Regions from separate parts of the Streptomyces sp. NPDC048636 genome, predicted to be linked through region 4. Evidence: riboswitches for the same ligand, from Rfam matches in the RefSeq annotation. Region 4 holds a riboswitch; each other region holds the start of a gene.
What was found. A riboswitch is a leader RNA that binds a small molecule or an ion and turns the genes downstream of it on or off. The one in region 4 is predicted to bind cobalamin.

Region 1: it holds a riboswitch for cobalamin, as region 4 does, so the genes downstream of both, cobN (cobaltochelatase subunit CobN) here and AB0C66_RS14840 (CoA-acylating methylmalonate-semialdehyde dehydrogenase) in region 4, are expected to answer to the same signal.
Region 2: it holds a riboswitch for cobalamin, as region 4 does, so the genes downstream of both, AB0C66_RS29655 (CbtB-domain containing protein) here and AB0C66_RS14840 (CoA-acylating methylmalonate-semialdehyde dehydrogenase) in region 4, are expected to answer to the same signal.
Region 3: it holds a riboswitch for cobalamin, as region 4 does, so the genes downstream of both, metE (5-methyltetrahydropteroyltriglutamate--homocysteine S-methyltransferase) here and AB0C66_RS14840 (CoA-acylating methylmalonate-semialdehyde dehydrogenase) in region 4, are expected to answer to the same signal.

Annotation. Positions count from the first base shown of each region.
Region 1 covers NZ_JBEZHR010000016.1:138,960-144,740, reverse strand. Annotated here, with positions in the region: gene cobN (cobaltochelatase subunit CobN) at 4-3,627, opposite strand; cobalamin riboswitch at 3,659-3,809, opposite strand; gene cobG (precorrin-3B synthase) at 3,856-5,367, shown strand; gene AB0C66_RS31300 (precorrin-8X methylmutase) at 5,364-5,781, shown strand, end outside.
Region 2 covers NZ_JBEZHR010000014.1:194,307-200,087, reverse strand. Annotated here, with positions in the region: gene AB0C66_RS29680 (ABC transporter permease subunit) at 1-191, shown strand, start outside; gene AB0C66_RS29675 (2-aminoethylphosphonate ABC transporter substrate-binding protein) at 207-1,265, shown strand; gene AB0C66_RS29670 (hypothetical protein) at 1,270-1,737, opposite strand; gene AB0C66_RS29665 (Rieske 2Fe-2S domain-containing protein) at 1,873-3,411, opposite strand; gene AB0C66_RS29660 (CbtA family protein) at 3,642-4,424, opposite strand; gene AB0C66_RS29655 (CbtB-domain containing protein) at 4,473-4,697, opposite strand; cobalamin riboswitch at 4,733-4,892, opposite strand; gene AB0C66_RS29650 (histidine phosphatase family protein) at 4,958-5,527, shown strand; gene metE (5-methyltetrahydropteroyltriglutamate--homocysteine S-methyltransferase) at 5,537-5,781, opposite strand, start outside.
Region 3 covers NZ_JBEZHR010000014.1:188,334-194,114, reverse strand. Annotated here, with positions in the region: gene metE (5-methyltetrahydropteroyltriglutamate--homocysteine S-methyltransferase) at 1-1,888, opposite strand, end outside; cobalamin riboswitch at 2,049-2,235, opposite strand; gene AB0C66_RS29640 (GNAT family N-acetyltransferase) at 2,397-2,906, shown strand; gene AB0C66_RS29635 (S1 family peptidase) at 3,010-4,350, shown strand; gene AB0C66_RS29630 (SDR family oxidoreductase) at 4,469-5,263, shown strand; gene AB0C66_RS29625 (hypothetical protein) at 5,410-5,643, opposite strand; gene AB0C66_RS29620 (cation diffusion facilitator family transporter) at 5,733-5,781, opposite strand, start outside.
Region 4 covers NZ_JBEZHR010000004.1:476,980-482,760, reverse strand. Annotated here, with positions in the region: gene AB0C66_RS14855 (AraC family transcriptional regulator) at 1-379, shown strand, start outside; gene AB0C66_RS14850 (AraC family transcriptional regulator) at 394-1,362, opposite strand; gene AB0C66_RS14845 (NAD(P)H-binding protein) at 1,478-2,317, shown strand; cobalamin riboswitch at 2,377-2,551, shown strand; gene AB0C66_RS14840 (CoA-acylating methylmalonate-semialdehyde dehydrogenase) at 2,777-4,300, shown strand; gene AB0C66_RS14835 (acyl-CoA dehydrogenase family protein) at 4,306-5,454, shown strand; gene AB0C66_RS14830 (enoyl-CoA hydratase/isomerase family protein) at 5,451-5,781, shown strand, end outside.

The sequences.
Region 1 (5,781 bases), on a different contig from region 4:
GGCTCAGTCGTCGCCCTCGAGACCGCCCTCGGTCTCGAGGTAGAGCTCCCGCACCCGCTCCAGCACCTCCGGATCGGGTTCGGCCCACATGCCACGGCTCTCCGCCTCCAGCAGCCGCTCGGCCATACCGTGCAGCGCCCAGGGGTTGGCCTCCTCCAGGAACGCGCGGTTCTCCGGGTCGAGCAGATAGCTCTGCGCGAGCTTGTCGTACATCCAGTCGGCGACCACACCGGTGGTGGCGTCGTAGCCGAAGAGGTAGTCGACGGTGGCGGCCAGTTCGAACGCCCCCTTGTAGCCGTGGCGGCGCATCGCCTCGATCCAGCGTGGGTTGACCACCCGGGCGCGGAAGACCCGGGACGTCTCCTCGTGGAGGGTGCGGGTGCGGACCGTCTCGGGGCGGGTGGAGTCACCGATGTACGCGGCGGGCGCGGTGCCCTTCAGCGCGCGCACGGTGGCCACCATGCCGCCGTGGTACTGGAAGTAGTCGTCCGAGTCGGCGATGTCGTGCTCACGGGTGTCGGTGTTCTTCGCCGCGACCGCGATCCGCCGGTAGGCGCTCTCCATCTCCTCGCGGGCCGGACGCCCCTCGAGACCGCGCCCGTAGGCGTAGCCGCCCCAGACCGTGTACACCTCGGCGAGGTCGGCGTCGGTGCGCCAGTCACGGCTGTCGATCAGCTGGAGCAGCCCGGCGCCGTAGGTGCCGGGGCGGGAGCCGAAGATCCGGGTGGTGGCGCGGCGCTCATCGCCGTGGGCGGCGAGGTCGGCGCGGGTGTGCGCCCGTACGTAGTTGTCCTCGTCGGCCTCGTCGAGGGAGGCGGCGAGCCGTACGGCGTCGTCCAGCAACCCGACGACATGCGGGAACGCGTCCCGGAAGAAACCGCTGATGCGCAGAGTGACATCGATCCGCGGGCGGCCGAGCTGGCCGGGCTCGACGGGCTCGAGCCCGGTCACCCGCCGCGAGGCGTCGTCCCACACCGGGCGGATGCCCAGCAGCGCCAGCGCCTCCGCCACGTCGTCGCCGGAGGTGCGCATCGCACTGGTGCCCCACAGCGAAAGGCCGACGGAGGTCGGCCACCGGCCGTCGTTGTCGGCGCGGTAGCGCTCCAGGAGCGAGTCGGCGAGCGCCTGGCCGGTCTCCCAGGCCAGGCGGCTGGGTACCGCCTTGGGGTCGACGGAGTAGAAGTTGCGGCCGGTCGGCAGCACATTGACCAGACCGCGCAGCGGGGAGCCGGACGGGCCCGCCGGGACGAAGCCGCCGCCGAGCGCGTGTACGGCGTGGTCGATCTCGTCGGTGGTGGCGGCCAGCCTCGGCACCACTTCGCGGGCGGCGAAGTCGAGGATCGCGCTCACCGGGGTGCGCTGCGCGTCGGGCAGGGTGAGGACGGCCTTCTCGACCGCCTCGGGGTCCCAGTCCGCGTCCTCCATCGCCTGGACCAGTGTGCGGGCGCGCTCCTCGGCGTCGTCGGCACCGGTGCGGGTGGCGGCGGACTCGTCCAGGCCGAGCGCCTCGCGCAGCCCGGGGAGCGCGGTGGTGCCGCCCCAGATCTGGCGGGCGCGCAGGATGGCCAGCACCAGGTTGACACGTGTGGGTCCGGTCGGGGCGGCACCGAGGACATGCAGACCGTCGCGGATCTGGGCGTCCTTGACCTCGCACAGCCAGCCGTCGACATGGAGCAGGAAGTCGTCGAAGCCGTCGTCGTCGGGGCGGTCCTCGAGACCGAGGTCGTGGTCCAGTTTGGCGGCCTGGATCAGGGTCCAGATCTGGGCGCGGATGGCGGGCAGCTTGGCCGGGTCCATCGCGGAGATGGCGGCGTACTCGTCGAGCAGCTGCTCCAGGCGCGCGATATCCCCGTAGGAGTCGGCGCGGGCCATCGGCGGCACCAGGTGGTCGACCAGGGTGGCGTGGACCCGGCGCTTGGCCTGGGTGCCCTCGCCCGGGTCGTTCACCAGGAACGGGTAGACCAGCGGCAGATCGCCGAGCGCGGCGTCGGGGCCGCAGGCGGCGGACAGCCCCGCGTTCTTGCCGGGCAGCCACTCCAGGTTGCCGTGTTTGCCCAGGTGCACCATGGCGTCGGCGCCGAAGCCGCCGTCGGCCCGCGGGGTGGCCATCCAGCGGTAGGCGGCCAGGTAGTGGTGGGAGGGCGGCAGATCGGGGTCGTGGTAGATGGCGATGGGGTTCTCGCCGAAGCCGCGCGGCGGCTGGATGACGATCAGGAGGTTGCCGTGGCGCAGCGCGGCCAGCACGATATCGCCGTCCGGGTTGCGGCTGGTGTCGACGAACATCTCGCCGGGCGGCGGCCCCCAGTGCTCCTCGACCGCGTCGCGCAGCTGCTCGGGCAGGGTGGCGTACCAGCGGCGGTAGTCGGCGGCGGGGACGCGGACCGGGTTGGCGGCGAGCTGCTCCTCGGTCAGCCACTCCTGGTCATGGCCGCCCGCGTCGATGAGGGCGCGGATCAGGTCGTCGCCGTCGCCGGAGACCAGACCCGGGACCGCGTCCGGCCCTTCCTCCGGGCCGAGGTCGTAGCCCTCGGCGCGGAGCCGGCGCAGCAGGGCGACGGCGCTGGCGGGGGTGTCGAGGCCGACGGCGTTGCCGATCCGGGAGTGCTTGGTCGGGTAGGCCGAGAGCACCAGCGCGAGACGCTTCTCCGCGGCGGGTATGTGGCGCAGCCGGGCGTGTCGTACCGCGATTCCGGCGACACGCGCGGCGCGCTCGGGGTCGGCGACGTACACGGGCAGCCCGTCCTCGTCGACCTCCTTGAAGGAGAACGGCACGGTGATGAGACGGCCGTCGAACTCGGGGACGGCGACCTGGGTCGCGGCGTCCAGCGGGGAGAGCCCCTCGTCGTTCGCCTCCCAGGCGGTGCGTGAACCGGTCAGACACAGCGCCTGGAGCACGGGGACGTCGAGCCGGGCGAGCGCGCCCGCGTCCCACGCCTCGTCGTCGCCGCCCGCGGAGGCGTCGGCGGGCCGGGTGCCACCGGCGGCGAGCACGGTGGTGACCACCGCGTCGGCCGCGCCGAGGGCCTCGATCAGCTCGGTCTCGGGGGCGCGCAGCGAGGCGACGAAGAGCGGGAGCGGACGGCCCCCGGCGTCCTCCACGGCCCGGCACAGGGCCTCGACGAAGGCCGTGTTGCCGCTCATGTGGTGGGCACGGTAGTAGAGCACCGCCACGGTGGGGCCGCCGGCCGTACGCGCGGTGCGGTCCAGCGCGCCCCAGGTGGGGGCGGGGGCGGGCGGTGCGAAACCGTGGCCGGTGAGCAGCACGGTGTCGGAGAGGAAGCGGGCCAGCTGATCCAGGTTTCCGGGACCGCCGTGGGCGAGGTAGGCGTGGGCCTCGGCGGCGATACCGACCGGGACCGTGGACGCCTCCATGAGCTGGGCGTCCGGGGCCTGTTCACCGGTGAGGACCACCACGGGACGGTCGCCCGCGAGCAGTACGTCGAGCCCCTCCTGCCAGGCGCGGACACCGCCGAGCAGCCGTACGACGACGAGGTCGACGCCCTCGAGGAGGCCGGGAAGGTCGTCGAGTGCGAGCCGGGCCGGATTGGCCAGGCGGTACGGCACCGGGCCCGTGGCGGCACGGGCACTGAGCAGGTCGGTGTCGGACGTCGACAGCAGCAGAATCATGGCTCGGCGCCTTCCTCGGGGTCCGCGCCCCGGGCGGGTTGAAGACGGCGGGAGTTCCTGGCTCGCCCGGCTGCTGCCGTGCTCACAGTGGCGGGACCGCGCCGGAATCACACCGGCTTCCTCCCCTGACGCCGTCTGTTGCGTCCGGCGAGCCGGGACGGCCCGCCGCTGAGCATAGTAAGCGTTGCTGACCTGCCACGGGACGGAGAGGGCCGGGGAATCGTCGGTATGCTCGCCGCCATGCCCCTCCCCCCGACAACCGTCCCACCAGGGGATCAAACGCCCGTCGCCGGTGTCCGGGCCCGCTCCGCCGCGGTCCGGGCGGTCTCTGCCGCTCGCGGTGGGCGCGATGACGCATGCCCCGGCGCACTGCGGCTTCACTCGGCGCATGACGGCGCACTGGCCCGTATCCGGCTGCCCGGAGGCTTGCTGACGGGTTGTCAGGCCGAGGCGCTCGCCGGGGCGAGCGAGGAGTTGGGCGATGGCCGGGTGGACCTCACCTCCCGGGGAAATCTCCAGCTGCGCGGGCTGGACGAGGGGTGCGGAGCGCGGCTGGCGGAGCGGTTGCGGACGGCCGGACTGCTGCCGTCGGACGCGCACGACCGGGTGCGCAACATCGTGGCGTCACCGCTGGCCGGTCTCGACGGCGCCGGACACGCCGACACCTCCGTGTGGGCACGGGAGTTGGACGCGCTGCTCTGCGCGGCCGGACCCGGCGAGTCGACGGGCTTGTCGAGATTGTCGGAGTTGTCGGGGCGATTTCTGTTCGCGCTGGACGACGGACGGGGCGATATCGCCGCCCTGGGCGCGGATGTGACATTGATCGCAACACCGGACGGCGGCGCCGTACTGCGGATGGGATCCGCCGGATCCGAAGGTCCGGCCGGTGCCGTGGTGCGTGTCACGGCGGCCGGGGACGCACCGCGCGCCGCCGCGCTGGCGGCCCTGGAATTCCTCATCTGTGCGGACGAAAGCGGCATCCGGGCCTGGCGGGTGTGGGAGCTCCCCGCGCAACACGCCGTGACGGCCGAAGGATTGGCGGCACGACTCGGCGAGGCGGGCATCGGTCATCACACGGACACCGGCCCTGAACCACCTGAACTCGGTCCGGGAGCGGCACACCACGGCCCCACGCCGGGGACGGTGGCCGGACCGGACGGGCGCCACACGGTGTCCGTGGCGGTGCCGCTCGGCCGGATGAGCGCCGCACAGTGGCGGCTGCTCGCCGCGCTCGCCTCCCGGGACGGGGCCGATGAGCTGCGTGTGACACCCTGGCGCGGCGTGGTGCTCCCGGGGTTCACCCGGCAGGGCGCCCTGGCCGCGGCGGACACACTGGCCGAAGCCGGGCTGGTGACCGATCCGGACTCACGGTGGCTCGGCGTCGGTGCCTGCACCGGTCTGCCCGGCTGCGCGAAGTCGCTGGCCGATGTGCGCGCCGACGCCGAGCGGACGGTGGCGGGCGCCGCGGCGGACGGCGGGCCTCATACCGCCTTGCCGCCGGTGTACTTCTCCGGCTGTGAGCGGCGCTGCGGCCATCCGGGCGGCCACTGGGTGGACGCGCTGGCGACCGGCGAGGGCTATCGCGTCACCGTACGGGGCACAGCGGAGACGGCACCGGAGACGGCGGAGTCTCCCGGGCCCACGGACGGCGCGGACGGAACAGGCTCGGACGGAACAGGCGTGGACGTGACAGCAGAGCAGGTGGCCGACGCCGTGGCGGCGGCCCGCGGAACGAGATGATCGAGGGCACAGTGTTCGACTACGAGAAGGACGGGGCGGCCATCTACCGCGCGTCCTTTGCCACCATCCGCGCCGAGGCGGATCTCGGTGGCCTCCCCTCCGACGTCAGCCAGGTCGCGGTGCGGATGATCCACGCCTGCGGCATGGTCGACCTGGTCCGGGACCTCGGGTACTCGTCCGAGGTGGTCTCCCGCGCCCGCGCCGCGCTGCGCTCCGGCGCGCCCATCCTGTGCGACGCGCAGATGGTCGCCAGCGGTGTCACCCGCAAGCGGCTGCCCGCCGGCAACGACGTGGTGTGCACCCTGTCCGACCCCGGGGTGCCGGAGTTGGCGCGGGAGATGGGCACCACCCGCAGCGCCGCCGCGCTGGAGCTGTGGCGGGACCGGCTGGAGGGTTCGGTGGTGGCCGTCGGCA
Region 2 (5,781 bases), on a different contig from region 4:
CCATGGGCGAGCTCAGCGCCACGATGATGCTCTATCCGCCGGACTGGCTGCCGCTGCCGGTCCGGATCTTCTCGGCCACCGACCGGGGCTCCCTCTTCACCGGCTCCGCGGTCGCCGTCGTCCTCATGGGAACGACGCTGCTCGTCCTGCTCGCCGTCTCCCGCATCCGCACCAGAGCCACCTTCCGCTAGGAGAAGCGAAACGTCATGTCCAGCGCACTCAAGCCGATCACCGCCGTCGGCGGGATCCTCGCCCTCGCCGCGTCCCTCACCGCCTGCGGTGGCGCCGCCGCCGATCCGAACGCCAAGGTCGTCACCGTCTACAGCGCCGACGGGCTCAAGGGCGAGAACGGCGACGGCTGGTACGACAAGGTCTTCAAGGACTTCGAGAAGCGGACCGGCATCAAGGTCAAGTACGTGGAGGGCGGCTCCGGCGAGATCGTGCAGCGCGCCGTCCGTGAGAAGGCCAACGCCCAGGCCGATGTGCTCGTCACCCTGCCGCCGTTCATCCAGCAGGCCGACGCCAAGGGGCTGCTGGGCTCCTACGCGCCGAAGGGGGCGGACAAGGTCGCGGCCTCCGCCAGGTCCGCCGACGACACCTGGACCTCCGTCGTCAACAACTACGCCGGGTTCATCTACAACAAGAAGAGGCTGAAGACCCCGCCCACCACCTGGGAGCAGCTGCTCGACGACTCGTACCGGGACAAGGTGCAGTACAGCACCCCCGGGGTCGCGGGCGACGGCACCGCGGTCCTGCTCAAGGCCATCCATGACTTCGGCGGCAAGGAAGCCGCGCTGGACTACCTGAAGAAGCTCCAGTCCAACAACGTCGGCCCGTCCTCCTCGACCAGCAAGCTGGCGCCGAAGGTCGACAAGGGCGAGATCCATGTCGCCAACGGCGATGTCCAGATGAACTACGCCCAGTCCCGCTCCATGCCCAACCTCGGCATATGGTTCCCGGCCGAGCAGGGCGGCAAGCCCAGCACCTTCCCGCTGCCCTACGCCGCCGGCCTGGTGAAGAACGCCCCGCACGAGGGGAACGCCAAGAAGCTCCTGGACCACCTGCTCGGCGCGGCCGCGCAGAAGCAGGTCAGCGAGATCGGTGGCGGCTTCCCGGCCCGTACGGACATCGAGACCGACGACGCCAACGCCCGCGCGCTGAAGGAGATCATGAAGGGCGTCCAGGTCTTCCACCCCGACTGGAAGGACGTCGACGAGAACCTCGACGAGTACATCGACGGCTGGAAGTCGGCCACCGGCAGCTGACCCCCTAGACCACCGGATAGCCGCCGTCGACCCGGATACCGGTGATCCCGCTGATGTGCCGGGCACCGCACCGGTCCTGGGGCAGCACCAGCTGCGGGCCGTGACGGTCGAGCGGGGTGTCATCGATCCGGGTGGCGAGCAGCACCGGCGCCCGCCCGAAGTCCGGGTCGATCTCGCCCCAGGACAGCAGGGCGCGATGGCCGTCCGCACCGGTGACGGCGATGAGGAAGCGCAGCCGGTCCTTGCGCCGGGTGCGGTCGAACCCCGGCCCGGCGCCGAGGAGCACCTCATGCAGCAGCGGGCCCTCGAAACGGTGGCGCCGGACACCACTGGTCGCACACTCGAAGCTCACCTCCGCCCGGTGCCGGGGCCAGCCGGACAGATCGGCCACGGTCAGCCGGGCCGGGCGGGCGAGATCGCCGGTGAGGACGACCGCGGCCATCGGACCGGCGGGCGCGAGGGATTGGCTCATGGGCATCCACCTCCCGCATGACGGTACCCGCGGCGGCCGTTCGTGCAAACGCAGATGCGGCACGTGATCCCCAGGCCGAGCAGCAGATGCGAGCACCTCATCCATGAAGTGCTCGCATCTGCGGATCGCGAGATATCAGCGGATCGGAGTGGCCCTGATGTCGTGCCCGTCGGCCGTCAGACAGCGTCCGGTGGTCAGGTCGTAGCGCCAGCCGTGCAGGGTGCAGGTGAGCACCTCGCCGTCGATCTGCCCGAACCGGCCGAGGTCGGCGCTGAGATGGGGACAGCGGCGCTGGATCCGCCAGCCGCCGGTCTCGATGTCCTGGCCGTCGTCCTGGCTCGCGTCGTAGTAGTTCTCCACGTACTCGATGCGTTCCATCGACAGACATTTGAAGAACACGTACAGGAACTCGTTGTACGGTCCGATCCGGCTCGCGGTGAAACGCATCGACAGCAGCAGGCTGTTGGACCAGTCCACCTCGCGCCGCGCGATATTGGTGGCCACCAGATCGCCCGTGGTGGACAGGGTGTAGCGGCAGCGCTCCCCGTCCCACAGCCGGACCTCCCGCGCCGGGAAGTCGACCACGATCGGCACCTCGCCCACATCCAGCCGGGCCGGGCCGCCCACCCCCGTACAGATGTGCTCCGCGCGCGCCAACAGCGGTTCCCACCACTCCTTCAGCTCCGCCAGCAGCCGGTCACGGGGCAACTCGGGGGAGCGCGCGGCGCGTTCCGCGGCGAGCACATCCTGCTGTCGGCGGGCGAAGTCCTCCAGATAGGCGCGCTTGTCGTGGAAGATATGGTCGATCTCCCGGTCGGTATGGCGGTGGGTGAGCTTGCACGCGGTGTCCTCCGGCTCCGCTACCGTGCCCGGCAGCAGCAGATGCGCCTGCACCTCGGGCCGCGCCACGGCCAGTTCCCGCAGGAACTCCACCTGGTCGACGAAGATGCTCTCCCCGTCCCGGCCGGTGCCGTTGTGCTGGAAGAGCGCCTCGTCGAGGAAGCAGGGCGGACCCGCGTTGGGGAACACATGCGCCGCCTGCACCGCGTCGATATACCGCAGCGCCCGCTCGAACTGGCCCTTGCGCTTGCGCGCGGCGAACTCCTGCTTCGCGGACAGCGGCAGCTGGTACACCATCGGATACCAGATCGCTCCCGAGAACTGCACGAAGTACGCGTCCACCTCGCCGAACTCCCGGATGGCCGCGATGTCCAGCGGATGCGCGTCGTTCTGGTTGAGCAGTACGGTCCGCCCGTCGTCGAGCGAGAGCGCGGAGTCGCCGATGGGGCCGTCACCGGGCCCGGTCAGCGCGGTGATCATGATGCGCAGACCGTCGCGCTCCACCGGCACACCGGTCCGGGTGCGCAGGAAGCGGGTGAAGCCGAGCCCCCGCAGTTCACGCTCCAGTTCATCGGTGGCGAAGGCGGGCAGCAGCACCGTGATGTCCTTGCGGACGTTCCGGCGCAGATTCTCCGCGTCGAAGTGGTCCCGGTGCAGATGGGAGACGTACAGATAGTCGGCAGAGCGCCCGTAGTGGGCCCAGTCCAGGTCGGTGTTGTCCGGGAACGGGAACCATGAGCCGAAGAAGGCGGGGTTGACCCACGGGTCGCAGAGCACCGATCCCGCCGCGGTTTCGATGAACAGTCCAGCGTGCCCCAGTCCGGTTACGCGCATTCCACAGCACCCCAGCCAGCTAGGCGACATCGGATATGTCAACCGTGCGGGGGTTCTGGCCGGTCTGCACCCGTAGTTGCGCTCCGCGGGTGGCGGCGGTCCGCCACCCGGGTCATCCCGGTGCGGAGGGTGCTATCGGTGCGGCCACCGCGGGTGTCCGGAAACGCGCCGGGCCGCCACCGCTCCGGTGGAATCCGGATGCGGTGGCGGCCCGGGTATCGGCCGTGAGATCAGCGGGCGGCGGTGGCGGCGCCGTTCGCGTCGGCCGCCTCCGGTGTCCGGTCGACCGTACCGGCCGCCGGACGCGGGGTGAGCTGACGCTCGGCGAGCTGGCCGAAGATCAGCCCGAAGGAGATCCACAGGGTGCACTGGATGGCGAGGGCCGCCAGCCGGAACTCCCACAGCAGGGCCGCCGGGAAGTGCTCGGGCACCTCGTTGAACGACGGGAGGAAGGCATAGGCCAGCCCGACCGCCGCCACGAAGGCCACCGATGCGGCCACGGCCGCGTTCCAATTGCCCAGCCGCGGCGCCAGCCGCTTGCCGAGGATGACCGCGGCCACCGCCAGCAGCACCCCGAGCACCACCATCAGGAAGTACAGCGTGGTGCGCTGGTCGAGAGTGGACGGGTCGCCGACGGACGGCGGATTGGCCGGGTACTTGAAGAACGGCACGAGGTACACCGCCACCAGCGCGCCGAGCGAGACCAGTGCGGCGGTGGCGCGCGGCCCGAACCGGCCGATGCGGCCGAGGGCCACACAGACGGCCAGTGAGGCGATGCCACCGAAGGCGACGCCGTAGATCAGCACCCCGGTGGCGAGGCCACCGGTCGACTGCATGGTGCGGCTGACGAGTTCGACGCCGCCGTGCTCATGGCTGTGCGCCTCCTCGAAGGAGATCGCCGAGTCGATACGCGGTTCGCCCAGCAGATAGGCCACCACGAGGGCCAGCGCTCCGGCGGCGAGGCCCGCGAGCATGCCCCGGACGAGCAACGCCCGGACGGATATGGAGTTCATGACGGTTCCGATTCCCCTGAACTGGAGGTGACGAGGGTGCGGCCGGGGTCAGTGGCAGGGGAAACCGAGCAGGTGGCGCCCGTCGTGCACCCACTCGTGCACATCCTCGCCGGAGACGAGGGCGGTGGCGCCCTGCTCGGCGCCGACGAAGTAGAGCAGGATCAGCATGAGGATGCCGAAGAAGACGGCCCAGGGGGCGATGGCCTTGAGCGATATCGGAGTGATCTCCGGCACCGGCTGTGCGCTGGGCGCGGGAACGGCGGACTGAGCCATGGTGGAACCTCCTGGGGAACGCGCGTCCCGGTCGTGGGTACTCGAACGACGGCGCCGGGTCTGACTCGTCCGGCGGCGGCTCCCGGGTGCGGGATCCTCCGACGGACACACAGTGGCGCGACCGTGCCGGGCTCTCACCGGACTTCCGTCGCGCCGTCGTTGTCATGAGACGGTAGCGCGTGACAGTCGTTCACCGCTACGGCGCGGGTAGCAGAATGTGCGCCCCTACGTGGGCGAATGGTGCAGATGAGGGGGACAGGGTGGTGCGTATCACGCTGGTCACGCCCGCGGTCAACGCCGCGTTGCGGCAGGTGAGGTTCGACGACGCCCCGCCGGACCCGTCCGCCCTCCGCCGCGCCGAGGCCGCCGCGGGCGCCCTGCCGCACCACGACACCAGCCTGACCGCCCCGTCCGTACGCTGCCGCGGGACCGCACGGGCGCTGGGCCTGGACGCCGCGGTGACCGAGGAACTGCGCGATCTGGACGTGGGCCGCTGGCGGGGCCGCTCGCTGGACGAGGTCGGCCGCCAGACACCGGAGGAGATGGCGGCCTGGCTGACCGATCCGGCGGCGGCCCCGCACGGCGGTGAGTCACTGCTGGAACTGCTGGAGCGGGTCGGGGCCTGGCTTTCGGACCGGGCAGGGCACGAGGAGAGGGTGCTCGCCGTCGCGGACCCGCCGGTGGTCCGGGCGGCACTGGTGCACGCCCTCGGCGTCCCCGCCGCCACCTTCTGGCGGCTCGACACCGCCCCGCTGACCGCCACCGAGCTCAGCGGCCGCGCCGGGCGCTGGAATCTGCGCTGCGGGCGGCCGCTGACGGCGGCGGAGTGAGCCGGGGCCTCAGCCGGCGCTTCCCGGCGGCGCGGCCCGCACCTCCCGGGCGGCGGCCACCAGATTCTCCAGCGAGGCCCGCACCTCGGGCCAGCCACGGGTCTTCAGACCGCAGTCCGGGTTGACCCACAGCCGCTCGGCCGGAATGGCCCCGAGACCCCTGCGCAACAGGGCGGCCACCTCGTCGGTGCCCGGCACCCGCGGGGAGTGGATGTCATAGACCCCGGGGCCGACCTCGCGCGGATACCCGGCCC
Region 3 (5,781 bases), on a different contig from region 4:
GACGGTCGGCGGCGCGCAGCGGCAGGGTCTCCCGCAGGGCGGGCTCGTCGACCTGGATCACCGATGTCCCGGCCGCCTCCAGGTCGGCCACCTCGTCGCGCAGGGCGAGCGCCACCTGCCGGGCCGTCTCCGCGAGCGGCTGGTCGTCGCGGACGAAGGACCAGGCCAGCATGGTGACCGGACCGGTAAGCATGCCCTTGACCGGCCGGTCCGTGAGCGACTGGGCGTACGCGGTCCAGCGGACCGTCATCGGCTCGGGGCGGGAGATGTCCCCGGCCAGGATCGGCGGACGGACATAGCGCGTGCCGTACGACTGGACCCAGCCGGACTGGGTGGCCAGATAGCCCGAGAGCCGTTCGGCGAAGTACTGCACCATGTCGTTGCGCTCGGGTTCGCCATGCACCAGGACGTCGATCCCGGCCTTCTCCTGGAAGGCGACCACCTCCCGGATCTCGGCGCCCACCCGCTCCTCGTACCCCGCGGTGTCCAGCCGCCCGGCCCGCAGTCCGGCGCGCGCGGTGCGCAGTCCGTCCGTCTGCGGGAAGGAGCCGATGGTCGTGGTCGGCAGCAGGGGCAGCCGCAGCCGGGCCCGCTGGGCGGCGGTGCGTTCGGCGTACGGCAGCGAGCGGCGCGCGTCGGCCGCGGTGACGGCGGCGGTACGGGACCGCACCGCCGGGTCGCGGGTGAGCGTGGACCCGGCCCGCGAGGCCAGATCGGCGCGGTTGGCGGCGAGCCGTGCGGTGATGGTGTGCGTACCGTCGGCCAGTCCGCGGGCGAGGGTGGCCACCTCGTCGGTCTTCTGCCGGGCGAACGCCAGCCAGCGCGCGATCTGCGGATCGACCTCGCGCTCGGCCCTGGCGTCCAGCGGGACGTGCAGCAGCGAGCAGGAGGCGGAGACATCCACCCGGTCGGCGAGGCCCAGCAGGGTGCCCAGGGTGGACAGCGACGCGGACAGGTCGTTGATCCACACATTGCGGCCGTCCACCACCCCCGCGACCAGCCGCTTGCCGGGCAGTCCGCCCACCGCGGCGAGATCGTCGACCTGGGCGGCGGCCGGTCCGGTGAAGTCCAGCGCCAGCCCCTCCACGGGGGCCTTGGCCAGCACCGGAAGGGCCTCCCCGAGCCGGCCGAAGTACGAGGCGAGCAGCAGCCGGGGCCGGTCGGTCAGGGCGCCCAGCTCACGGTAGGCACGTGCGGCGGCGTTCAACTCGGCCGGGGTGCGGTCCTGGACCAGTGCGGGTTCGTCCAGCTGCACCCAGGTGGCACCGGCCGCCCGCAGATCAGCCAGCACCTCCGCGTAGACCGGGATCAGCCGGTCCAGCAGGGTGAGCGGCTGGAACGAGGCGTCCACCCCGGGTGCGGCCTTGGCGAGCAGCAGATAGCTGACCGGGCCGACCAGCACCGGGCGGGCGGTGTGGCCGAGCCCGAGGGCCTCCTTCAACTCGGCCACCTGCCGGGCGGAGTCGGCGCGGAAGACGGTGTCCGGGCCCAGCTCCGGCACCAGGTAGTGGTAGTTGGTGTCGAACCACTTGGTCATCTCCAGCGGGGCCACCTCGCTGGTGCCGCGCGCCATGGCGAAGTAGCCGTCCAGCGGATCGGCCGCGACGGCGGCGCGGTGGCGGTCCGGTACGGCACCCACCATCACACTGGTGTCCAGTACGTGGTCGTAGAGCGAGAAGTCACCGGTGGGCACCTCGCCCACCCCGTCGTCGGCGAGCTGCCGCCAGTTGGCGCGGCGCAGCCCGGCGGCGGTCCGGCGCAGCTCCTCGGCGGTGACCCGGCCCTTCCAGTAGCCCTCGACCGCCTTCTTCAGCTCCCGGTTCGCCCCCTGGCGGGGGTAGCCGTACACGGTCGCCGTGGCGGTGGTGGCCGCGGAATCGGTTGTCACGGAACTCTCCTTCGCGAGCACTCGTCATGAGGTCCCGGGACCGGGCCGAGGGGTGCGGAGGGAGGCGAGGACGGCGTGACACCTCAGGTGTCCGCCCGCGCCGCCGACCCGCCCTCGAGGTCACCGAGACATCCGCGCGCGGACCTCCGCGCACGGGCAGTGGCAGGTCTTCGGACTCACGGGCGCGCCTGCCGATCCCGGAAGGCACCTACTGGCCGTCGCTTCCCAGACCCGGCCGGGCCCAGTGCGTATGACGGCGGTCGTTCCCGCTCACCGCTGCGGGGCAGTCCCGGATTCCCACCGGGTTCCCTCTTACGACGCGTCTGCCTGGCGGACAGGGCGAACCAGCTGCGCGTCCCAGCCTAGGCGTCCGGTGCGGCCCGGGGGAAACCGGCCCGCGGGCATAGGAGTTCACTTCGGCGGAATGATCTCTACAGACCGTCGCGACCGACGCAGACCCGCCGCGACCGATGTCAGCAGACCGATGTCAGCAGAGGAGCTGAACCGCATGTCCCAGGTACGCCGGGCCCATCTCTCCGACCACCGCGCCATCGTCGAGCGCGTCCAGACGTGGTGGGGCGATTCGCGCACCCCCGAACAGGCCCGTGAGCTGTCCCTGTTGCTGCCCAAGCTGTTCCTCCAGTTCTTCTCCGGCACCAGCCTGGTCCGGGAGAACGCGGATGGATCCATCGCCGCCTTCCTGGTCGGCTTCTACTCCGCCGACAACGACGACGAGGCGTATGTCCACTTCGTCGGCGTCGACCCGGCCCTGCGCGGTCAGGGCGTGGCCCGCGGGCTGTACGCGGAGTTCTTCCGGCGCGCCGCGGAGGCGGGCCGCGGTGAGGTCCGCGCCATCACCTCGCCGCGGAACACCGGCTCCATCGCCTTCCACCGCGCCATGGGCTTCGCCCTGGAGCCGGGCGACCGCGAGCTCGACGGTCTGCCCGTGCACGGCGACTACGACGGCCCGGGGCAGCACCGGGTCTGCTTCCACCGGCCGATCACCCGCACGAAGTGAACAACCCGCGCCCGCGGTGAGCGCCACGCCGGTCCGGCCCGTATAGGGAGAAGGTCCTCGCCGTCCGGGGCCCGGGGCGGATCGACGTGAAGGAGGCAGGGTGGTGAAGCACACGCGGCGACGCGTGCGCCATGGCGTACGGTTCGCGGCCGTCGGGGCGCTGGTGGCCGGCGGTCTGATGGTCTCGCAGTCGGTGTCGAACGGATCGGTCCAGGGGTCCGGGGGAGGCGATGCGCCCAGGGTCCTCGGCGACCGGGACGCGGGCCTCGGCGGCCGTCTGGAGACGACGCTCGGCGCCTCCCGTACGGCCGGGAGCTGGCTCGGGACCGATGGGCGTACGGTCGTCGCGGTGACCGACGAGAAGGCCGCCGCCGAGGTCACCCGGGCCGGGGCACACGCCAAGCGGGTGCGCTACAGCATGGAGCAGCTGGACTCCGCGGCGCGGACGTTCCGGGCCGCGCCCCGGGTGGCCGGGACCGCGTGGATGGTGGATCCCACCTCCAACAAGGTCGTGGTGCTCGGCGACAGCACCGTCTCCACCGACCGCTGGTCACGGATGAAGGGCGTCGGCGCGCGGGTGGGCGGGGAGGTGCACATGGAACGCACCACGGGCGCGTTCACCACCAGAACCACCGGCGCCTCGCCGATCTTCGCCACCGGCAGCCGCTGTTCCGCCGGGTTCAACGTGACCGACGGACAGAACGGCTACATCCTGACGGCCGGACACTGTGGCCCCAACGGCACCAGCTGGTTCACCGACACCTCGGGGAAGACCGGTATCGGCACCACCGTCCAGAGCAGCTTCCCCGGCAATGACTTCTCCCTGATCCGCTACGACAACGGAGCCCAGGACCGCAGCGGTGTGGTGGACGTCGGCGGCGGCCGGACGGTGCGGATCACCGGGGTCGCGGACCCCGTCGTGGGCCAGGAGGTGTTCCGCAGCGGCAGCACCACCGGGCTCCGCTCCGGCAAGGTGACCGGGCTGAACGCCACCGTCAACTACCCCGAGGGCACCGTCAGCGGCCTCATCCGCACCACCGTATGCGCCGAGCCCGGCGACAGTGGCGGTCCGCTGCTCGCCCAGGGCGTGGCGCTCGGGGTCACCTCCGGCGGCAGCGGCGACTGCGACCGGGGCGGAGTGACCTTCTTCCAGCCCGTCACCAAGGCGCTCACCGCCCTCGGGGTGACCATCCCGGGGGCCAAGACCGGCGGCGCCAAGGCGGGCGGCGCGCCCACCGGCCCCGCGGGCGGCGCCGTCGCCCCCGACGGCACCGGGACCGAGGACCGCTCGCTCTCCGTCGACGGGGTGGTGAACCGCTTCCGGGACCTCGGCCCCGGAGCGCTGATCATCGGCGCCGGACTGGCCGGGCTGCTGGCCACCCTCACCATCCGGCCCGGCCGGAAGCGCCGTTACCCCGACCACTACTCCACCGGCTGGCGCTGAGCGGGTCCTCCGCCCCGGCGCGCCGTGCCCGTGCACTGCGCCGCGGTGGAGGACCGGTTGCGTACGGTCGGGGCGTGCGTACCGCCGAACGACGGCGATGAACAGGAAGGGCACAGACGTGCGGATCGACCTCACCGGCAGGACCGCTGTTGTCACCGGCTCCTCCCAGGGTATCGGCCTCGCCATCGCCACCGGTCTGGCCGAGGCCGGTGCCACCGTCGCCCTGACGGGCCGTCGTGCGGAGAGCCTGGCCGCGGCGGCGGACCGGCTGCGCGAACAGGTGCCCGCGGCCGACGTCCTCACCGTCGTCGGGGACCTGACCGCGGAGGAGGGGGCCGCCACGCTGTACGACGCGGTGCCCGCCGCCGACATCCTCGTCAACAACCTGGGCATCTTCGGCGCCCAGCCGCCGCTGGAGATCACCGACGCCGAGTGGCGCGCCTATTTCGACACCAACGTGCTCAGCGCCGTACGGCTGATCCGCGCCTATCTGCCGGGGATGACCGAACGCGGCTGGGGGCGGATCCAGAACATCGCCAGCGACTCCGCCATCGTCATCCCGGCCGAGATGATCCACTACGGAATGTCCAAGACGGCCCTGCTCGCGGTCTCCCGGGGCTTCGCCAAGGAGGCCGCCGGGACCGGAGTGACCGTCAACTCCGTGATCGCGGGCCCCACCCACACCGGGGGAGTGGAGGACTTCGTACGGCAGCTGGTCGGCGATGAGCTGCCGTGGGACGAGGCACAGCGCGCGTTCATGCGGCAGCACCGTCCGCAGTCCCTGCTGCGACGGCTCATCGAGCCCGAGGAGATCGCCCATATGGTCGTCTACCTCAGCTCGCCCCAGGCGTCGGCGACGACCGGCGCCGCGGTGCGGGTGGACGGCGGCTATGTGGACGCGATCGTGCCCTGAGCACCCGGCCCGGCCCGGACACCGGCGGGGCGCCCGGGTCGCATACCGCGACGCCCCGTGCCACCGGGCCGCCCTGCACCACAGGCATCACAGCCGAGATGGCCCCCGCCGTCACGGGAGCCATCTCGGCGATAGGGGTGCCGCGGTCAGAGCGTGTGGTGATGCCGGTGCTCCGGGTCCTCGACCACGGGCGCCTGGGCCGTCGGCGAGATCACACGCCGCCGCTTGTAGACGCTGACGTACGCGGCCATGCCGATGACACCGACGGCCATCAGGATCAGACCCACCAAGTGGACGTTGAGGCCATTGGCGTCCCAATCCGTAGCGAAGGTGAGGATGCCCCCCACCGCGATCATGAGTATGCAACCACCCAAGCCCATGGGTATGCCTCCGTACACGAGTTGGCTGATCCGGGCTGGTAGGAAGTCGGGTACCCGCACCCGGCGGGGTCATTCCCGCCCCGCCGTTCTCAGCCGTCACGGTCACCCTCCGCGTCCTCGGACCGGGCCGCCACCACC
Region 4 (5,781 bases):
GCGCTGGTACCGCGACGACGAGCCGCGGCAGCCGGGATCCACCACCGATCTCCGGCTCGCCCGGCGCTTCAACGACCTGCTCGAGCGTGACTTCGTCCACCACCACGACGTCGGCCACTACGCGCGGGAACTCCATGTCTCGACCGGCACCTTGTGGCGAGCGCTGTCTCAGGCGACCGGCCATCCGCCGCGGACCCTGATCACCGAACGTGTGATGCTCGAGGCCGCGCGCCTGCTGCGCTTCACGGACCTGCCGGTCGGGGAAGTCGCCGCACGTGTCGGCATCCAGGACCGCCTGTACTTCTCCCGTGCGTTCAAAGGCCACTACGGCGAGTCCCCGCTCGCCTACCGCGCACGGCTCCACCACGTGGCGGGGTGAGCCCCACGTGGATGTCACCCGGCGTCCGACGCGGTCGAGGTGGCTCCGGCGCGGGCGAGGGCGCGATGTTCGGTGGGGCGGATACCGAGAATGCGCTTGAAGGCCACGCTGAGCGCGTAGGCGTTGGCGTAACCGACCTGGCGGGAGATGGCGTCGGCGGTCGCGTCAGTGCCGGCCAGCAGGTCGGCTGCGCGGCAGATCCGCCACTCGGTGAGATACGCCATCGGCGGCTGCCCGAGGAGCCGGTGGAAGCGCTGCGCGAAGCGGGCGCGGGACATACCGGCCTCGGCGGCGAGCGACGCGACGGTCCACGGCCGGGCGAGGTCGCCATGGATGAGCTTCAGCGCCCGGCCCACGGCGGGGTCGCGATGCGCCCGATACCAGGCAGGGGCACGGGATTCGGGCCTGTCGAACCAGTCACGGAGCGTGGACAGCAGCAGCAGGTCGAGCAGCCGGTCGAGGATGACCTGTCGCCCTGGGACATCCTTGCGCAGTTCTGTTTCGATCATCGCGAGGGGGAGTGGGCGCTCCGGTGCCGCGGGCACCAGAGCGAGCCGGGGGAGTGCGGTCAGGACACGGTCACAGACCTGGCCCTGAACGGGGTAGGCACTCCTGAGCAGGACCGCACCGGCCTCGGGGTCCTCCAGCTCCGCGCACATGGGCAGGTCATCCGCGGTGACCGGGGTCCCGTCGGGTGCGGTGCAACGGTTGTCGGTGTTCTGGAAGACCATGGGAGCTCTGCCGGGCGCGTCCGCGACGTCGTAGGGCTGGGGCCCCACGAGGATCGCCACATCGCCCTGTCGCAACGGCACGGCCTCCTCGCCGTCCGGCGTCAGCCAGGCGTCGCCGCGGACCGTGGTCAGCAGGGACAGCGGCGCCCCGTCACCGAAACGCAGGGACCACGGAGGGACGAGGGCCGACTGGTCGAAGAGCCCGCCGTGGGCGCGGATGTCCTGGAGCAGTCCGGACAACACATCATCCATGCCGTCCCAGCGTACGGACGTCCCGGGCGGGAAACCAGCTCGGATGAGACGGGCGGACATCGAATCGATCGCATCAGCCATCGCTTGTGCCGCACCAGCGAGGTGTGCTGGAGACATGACGACAAACCTTCCCCACGTTCTCGTCCTCGGTGGTACCGGTAAGACCGGCCGCCGCGTCGCCGCCGCTCTTCGCCGGCGCGGTCTCGAACCCGCCGTGGCCTCACGGCGGGGCCCGGTCCGCTTCGACTGGGCCGACCGCACCACCTGGCAGCCGGCCCTGACCGGCATCGACGCCGTCTATGTCGTCGACTCGCAAGGCCCCGGCGCACCGGCCGAGGTCCGCGACTTCGCCGCCACGGCTGGCCGCGCCGGAGTCCGACGCCTGGTGCTGCTCTCCGCCCGGCCGTGGGGCGAAATGGGCGGCGCACACCTCGCCACCGAGGAGGCCGTGACCGCTTCCGGGCTGCGCTGGACGATCCTGCGCCCCACCTGGTTCGCGCAGAACTTCACCGAGCTCGATTTCTTCGCCCCCCTCCTCGGCGAGCAGGGCGAGCTCCGGCTGCCCACCGGTGATGGCCGGGAACCCTTCGTCGACCTCGACGACCTGGCCGACGTCGCGGCCGAGGCACTCATCGACGACCGGCACACCGGGCAGACCTACATCCTGTCGGGACCGCGTTCGCTGAGCTTCGCCGAGGCCGTCGCGGAGATCGCCCGCGCCGCGGGTCGGCCGCTGCGCTTCGTCCCCGTGACCGAGGACGCCTACCGCGCCGACCTGGCCACTGCCGGATACCAGGACTCGGTGGCCGACGAAGTGATCACCGTGCTCCGGCACATCCGCGAAGAGCGCGGGGCGACGGTTACCGATGGCGTGTACAAGGCGCTCGGCCGCTCGCCCCGCGACTTCTCCGCGTACGTCGCCCGCACCGACTTCGATGCGTACGCGCCGCACTGATCCGGGCCGACGGCCGGTGTGCGGGATGTGCTGGATTTACTAGGACGTCCAACTATATAGTCGTGGGGAAGGCCCGCGGTGCAGGGAAGCCGGTGTGATTCCGGCGCGGTCCCGCCACTGTGACCGGGGAGTACGCCGTCGAGCAGAACGCCACTGACGAGCTGGATGTCGGGAAGGCGGACGGCGCGCGCTGATCCGGGAGTCAGGATACCGGCCGCGGGATGTTCCGTGTTTTCCACGAGGATGGAGCTGACACGCATGGCACCGGTGCGCATTCACGATCCCGGCGGAACCGCCCTGCGGGCGCTGCCGCGCCGAGGAGTTCTCCGGCATCCGGCCGTCACCACCTGACGGTTCACCGCCATACGCGATCTCGCGCCGCCCTCGCACCCGTACGCCCCGCGTCCGTGTGCGGCGGGACGGCGCGCCATCCGGATCACCTGACGAGAGCAGGCATTCATGGTCCGCGAGCAACACCCCCCGCACACACGTGAGTTGACCCACTTCATCGGCGGCAAGCACACCCCCGGCACCTCGGGGTCCTACGGCGAGGTGTACGACCCCAACACCGGCGGGATCCAGGCCCGTGTCCCCCTCGCGAGCCGGGCGGAGACCGAGGCGGCGATCGCCGACGCCGCGCACGCGCAGCGCGCATGGGGAGAGTGGAACCCTCAGCGCCGCGCCCGGGTCCTCCTCCGGTTCCTCCAGCTCGTCGAGGGGGAGAAGGACACCCTGGCCCGGCTGCTGTCGTCCGAACACGGCAAGACGGTCGCCGACGCGCATGGCGACCTCCAGCGCGGACTGGAGGTCGTGGAGTTCGCCGCGGGCATCCCGCATCTGCTGAAGGGCGAGTTCACCGACAACGCCGGTACCGGCATCGACGTCCACTCGCTGCGGGCGCCCCTCGGTGTGGTGGCCGGGATCACCCCGTTCAACTTCCCCGCGATGATCCCTCTGTGGAAGGCGGCTCCGGCCCTGGCCTGCGGAAACTCCTTCATCCTCAAACCCTCCGAGCGCGCCCCGTCCGTCCCGCTGCGGCTGGCCGAACTGTTCCTGGAGGCGGGTCTGCCGCCCGGTGTCCTCAATGTGGTCAACGGTGGCCGGGAGGCCGTGGACACCCTCCTGGAGGATCCCCGCGTCGCGGCGCTCGGCTTTGTCGGCTCCACGCCCATCGCCGCGCACGTCTACGCCACCGCCGCCGCCCACGGCAAGCGCGCCCAGTGCTTCGGCGGCGCCAAGAACCACATGATCGTGATGCCGGACGCCGATATGGACCAGGCCGTCGACGCGTTGATCGGGGCCGGATACGGCTCGGCGGGTGAGCGCTGTATGGCGATCTCGGTCGCCGTCCCGGTGGGCGAGGACACCGCCGACGCCCTCGTCTCCCGTCTGAAGGAACGCATCAGCACGTTGCGGATCGGCCGCAGCGACGACCCTGAGGCCGACTTCGGCCCGCTGGTCGGCCGGGACGCCGTCGACCGGGTGCGGTCCTATGTCGACCTCGGTGTCGAGGAGGGCGCCGAACTCGTCGTCGACGGCAGGGAGTTCGTTCTGCCCGGCCATGAGAACGGTTTCTTCGCCGGTGCCTCGCTCTTCGACCGGGTCACCCCGGGGATGCGCGTTCACCAGGAGGAGATCTTCGGCCCCGTCCTCTGTGTCGTGCGCGCCGCGGACTATGAGGAGGCGCTGCGCCTGCCGAGTGAACACGCCTACGGCAACGGCGTCGCGATCTTCACCCGGGACGGCGACACCGCCCGCGACTTCACCCGGCGGGTGAACACCGGCATGATCGGCGTGAACGTGCCCATCCCGGTACCCGTCGCCTACCACACCTTCGGCGGCTGGAAGCGCTCCGGCTTCGGCGACCTCAACCAGCACGGCCCGGACGCCATCCGCTTCTACACCCGCACCAAGACCGTCACCTCGCGCTGGCCCGCCGGGCTGCGCGAGGGGGCCAGCTTCACCATTCCCACGATGGGATGAGCGCGATGACCACCACCCTGCTCACCGACGAGCAGCAAGCCCTCGTCGAGACCACACTCGACTTCGCCCAGGACCATCTCGCCCCGCACGCGGTCCGATGGGACCAGGACAAACACTTCCCGCTCGATGTGCTCCGCAAGGCCGCCGGACTGGGGCTCGGCGGGGTCTACGTCCGCGAGGCGTCCGGCGGTTGCGGACTGGCCCGGGCGGATGGCGTCCTGGTCTTCGAGACCCTCGCCTCGGGGTGCCCGTCCATCGCGGGCTACCTCTCCATCCACAACATGGTCGCCTGGATGGTCGACCACTACGGGGACGCGGCCCAGCGCGAGCGGTGGCTGCCCCGGCTGTGCGCCATGGAGGACCTCGCCAGCTACTGCCTCACCGAACCGGGCGCCGGTTCGGACGCGGCGGCCCTGACCACCCGGGCCGTCCGGGACGGCGGTGACTGGGTGCTCACCGGCGTCAAGCAGTTCATCTCCGGTGCGGGCGCCTCCCAGGTGTATGTGGTGATGGCGCGCACCGGCGGCGAGGGCGCCGACGGGATCTCCGCGTTCCTCGTCGACAAGGACGACCCCGGCCTCACCTTCGGTCCGAACGAGCGGAAGATGGGCTGGAACGCCCAGCCCACCCGCCAAGTCGTCCTGGAGGACGTGCGGTTGCCCGCCGACCGGCTCCTCGGCCGTACCGGGGACGGCTTCCGTATCGCGATGAACGGCCTGAACGGCGGCCGTCTCGGCATCGCCGCCTGTTCCCTCGGCGGCGCCCGCAGCGCCCTGGACCGCAGTCTGGCCCACCTCGCCGACCGGGAGGCGTTCGGCCACCGGCTGCTGGACGCCCAGGCGCTCCGGTTCCGCCTGGCCGATATGGCGACCGAACTCGCCGCCGCCCGCGCGCTGGTCCACCAGGCCGCCCAGGCCCTGGACCGGGGCGATCCACAGGCACCGTATCTGTGCGCGATGGCCAAGCTCAGCGCCACCGACACCGGATACTCCGTCGCCGACCGCGCCCTCCAACTGCACGGTGGCTACGGGTACGTGAGCGAGTACGGCATCGAGAAGATCGTCCGTGACCTGCGCGTCCACCAGATCCTGGAAGGAACGAACGAGATCATGCGGATCATCGTGGCCCGTGGCCTGACGGAGGCGTTCGGATGACCCGCGACGAGGACTCCGTACTGCTGCGCACCGAGGGCCGGGCGGCCCATGTCACCCTCAACCGGCCACGCGCTCTCAACGCCCTCACCCACGCCATGGTGTGCCGGATCGAGGAGGCGCTGACCGCCTGGGAGAGCGACCCGGCCGTCGAGACCGTCGTACTCACCGGCGCGGGGGAGCGGGGCCTGTGCGCGGGCGGCGATATCCGCGCCATCCACCAGGACGCCCGGGACGGCGACGGGACGGCCTCGGCCGCGTTCTGGCGTGATGAATACCGGCTCAACGCCCGTATCGCCCGCTACCCGAAGCCGTACGTCGCCGTCATGG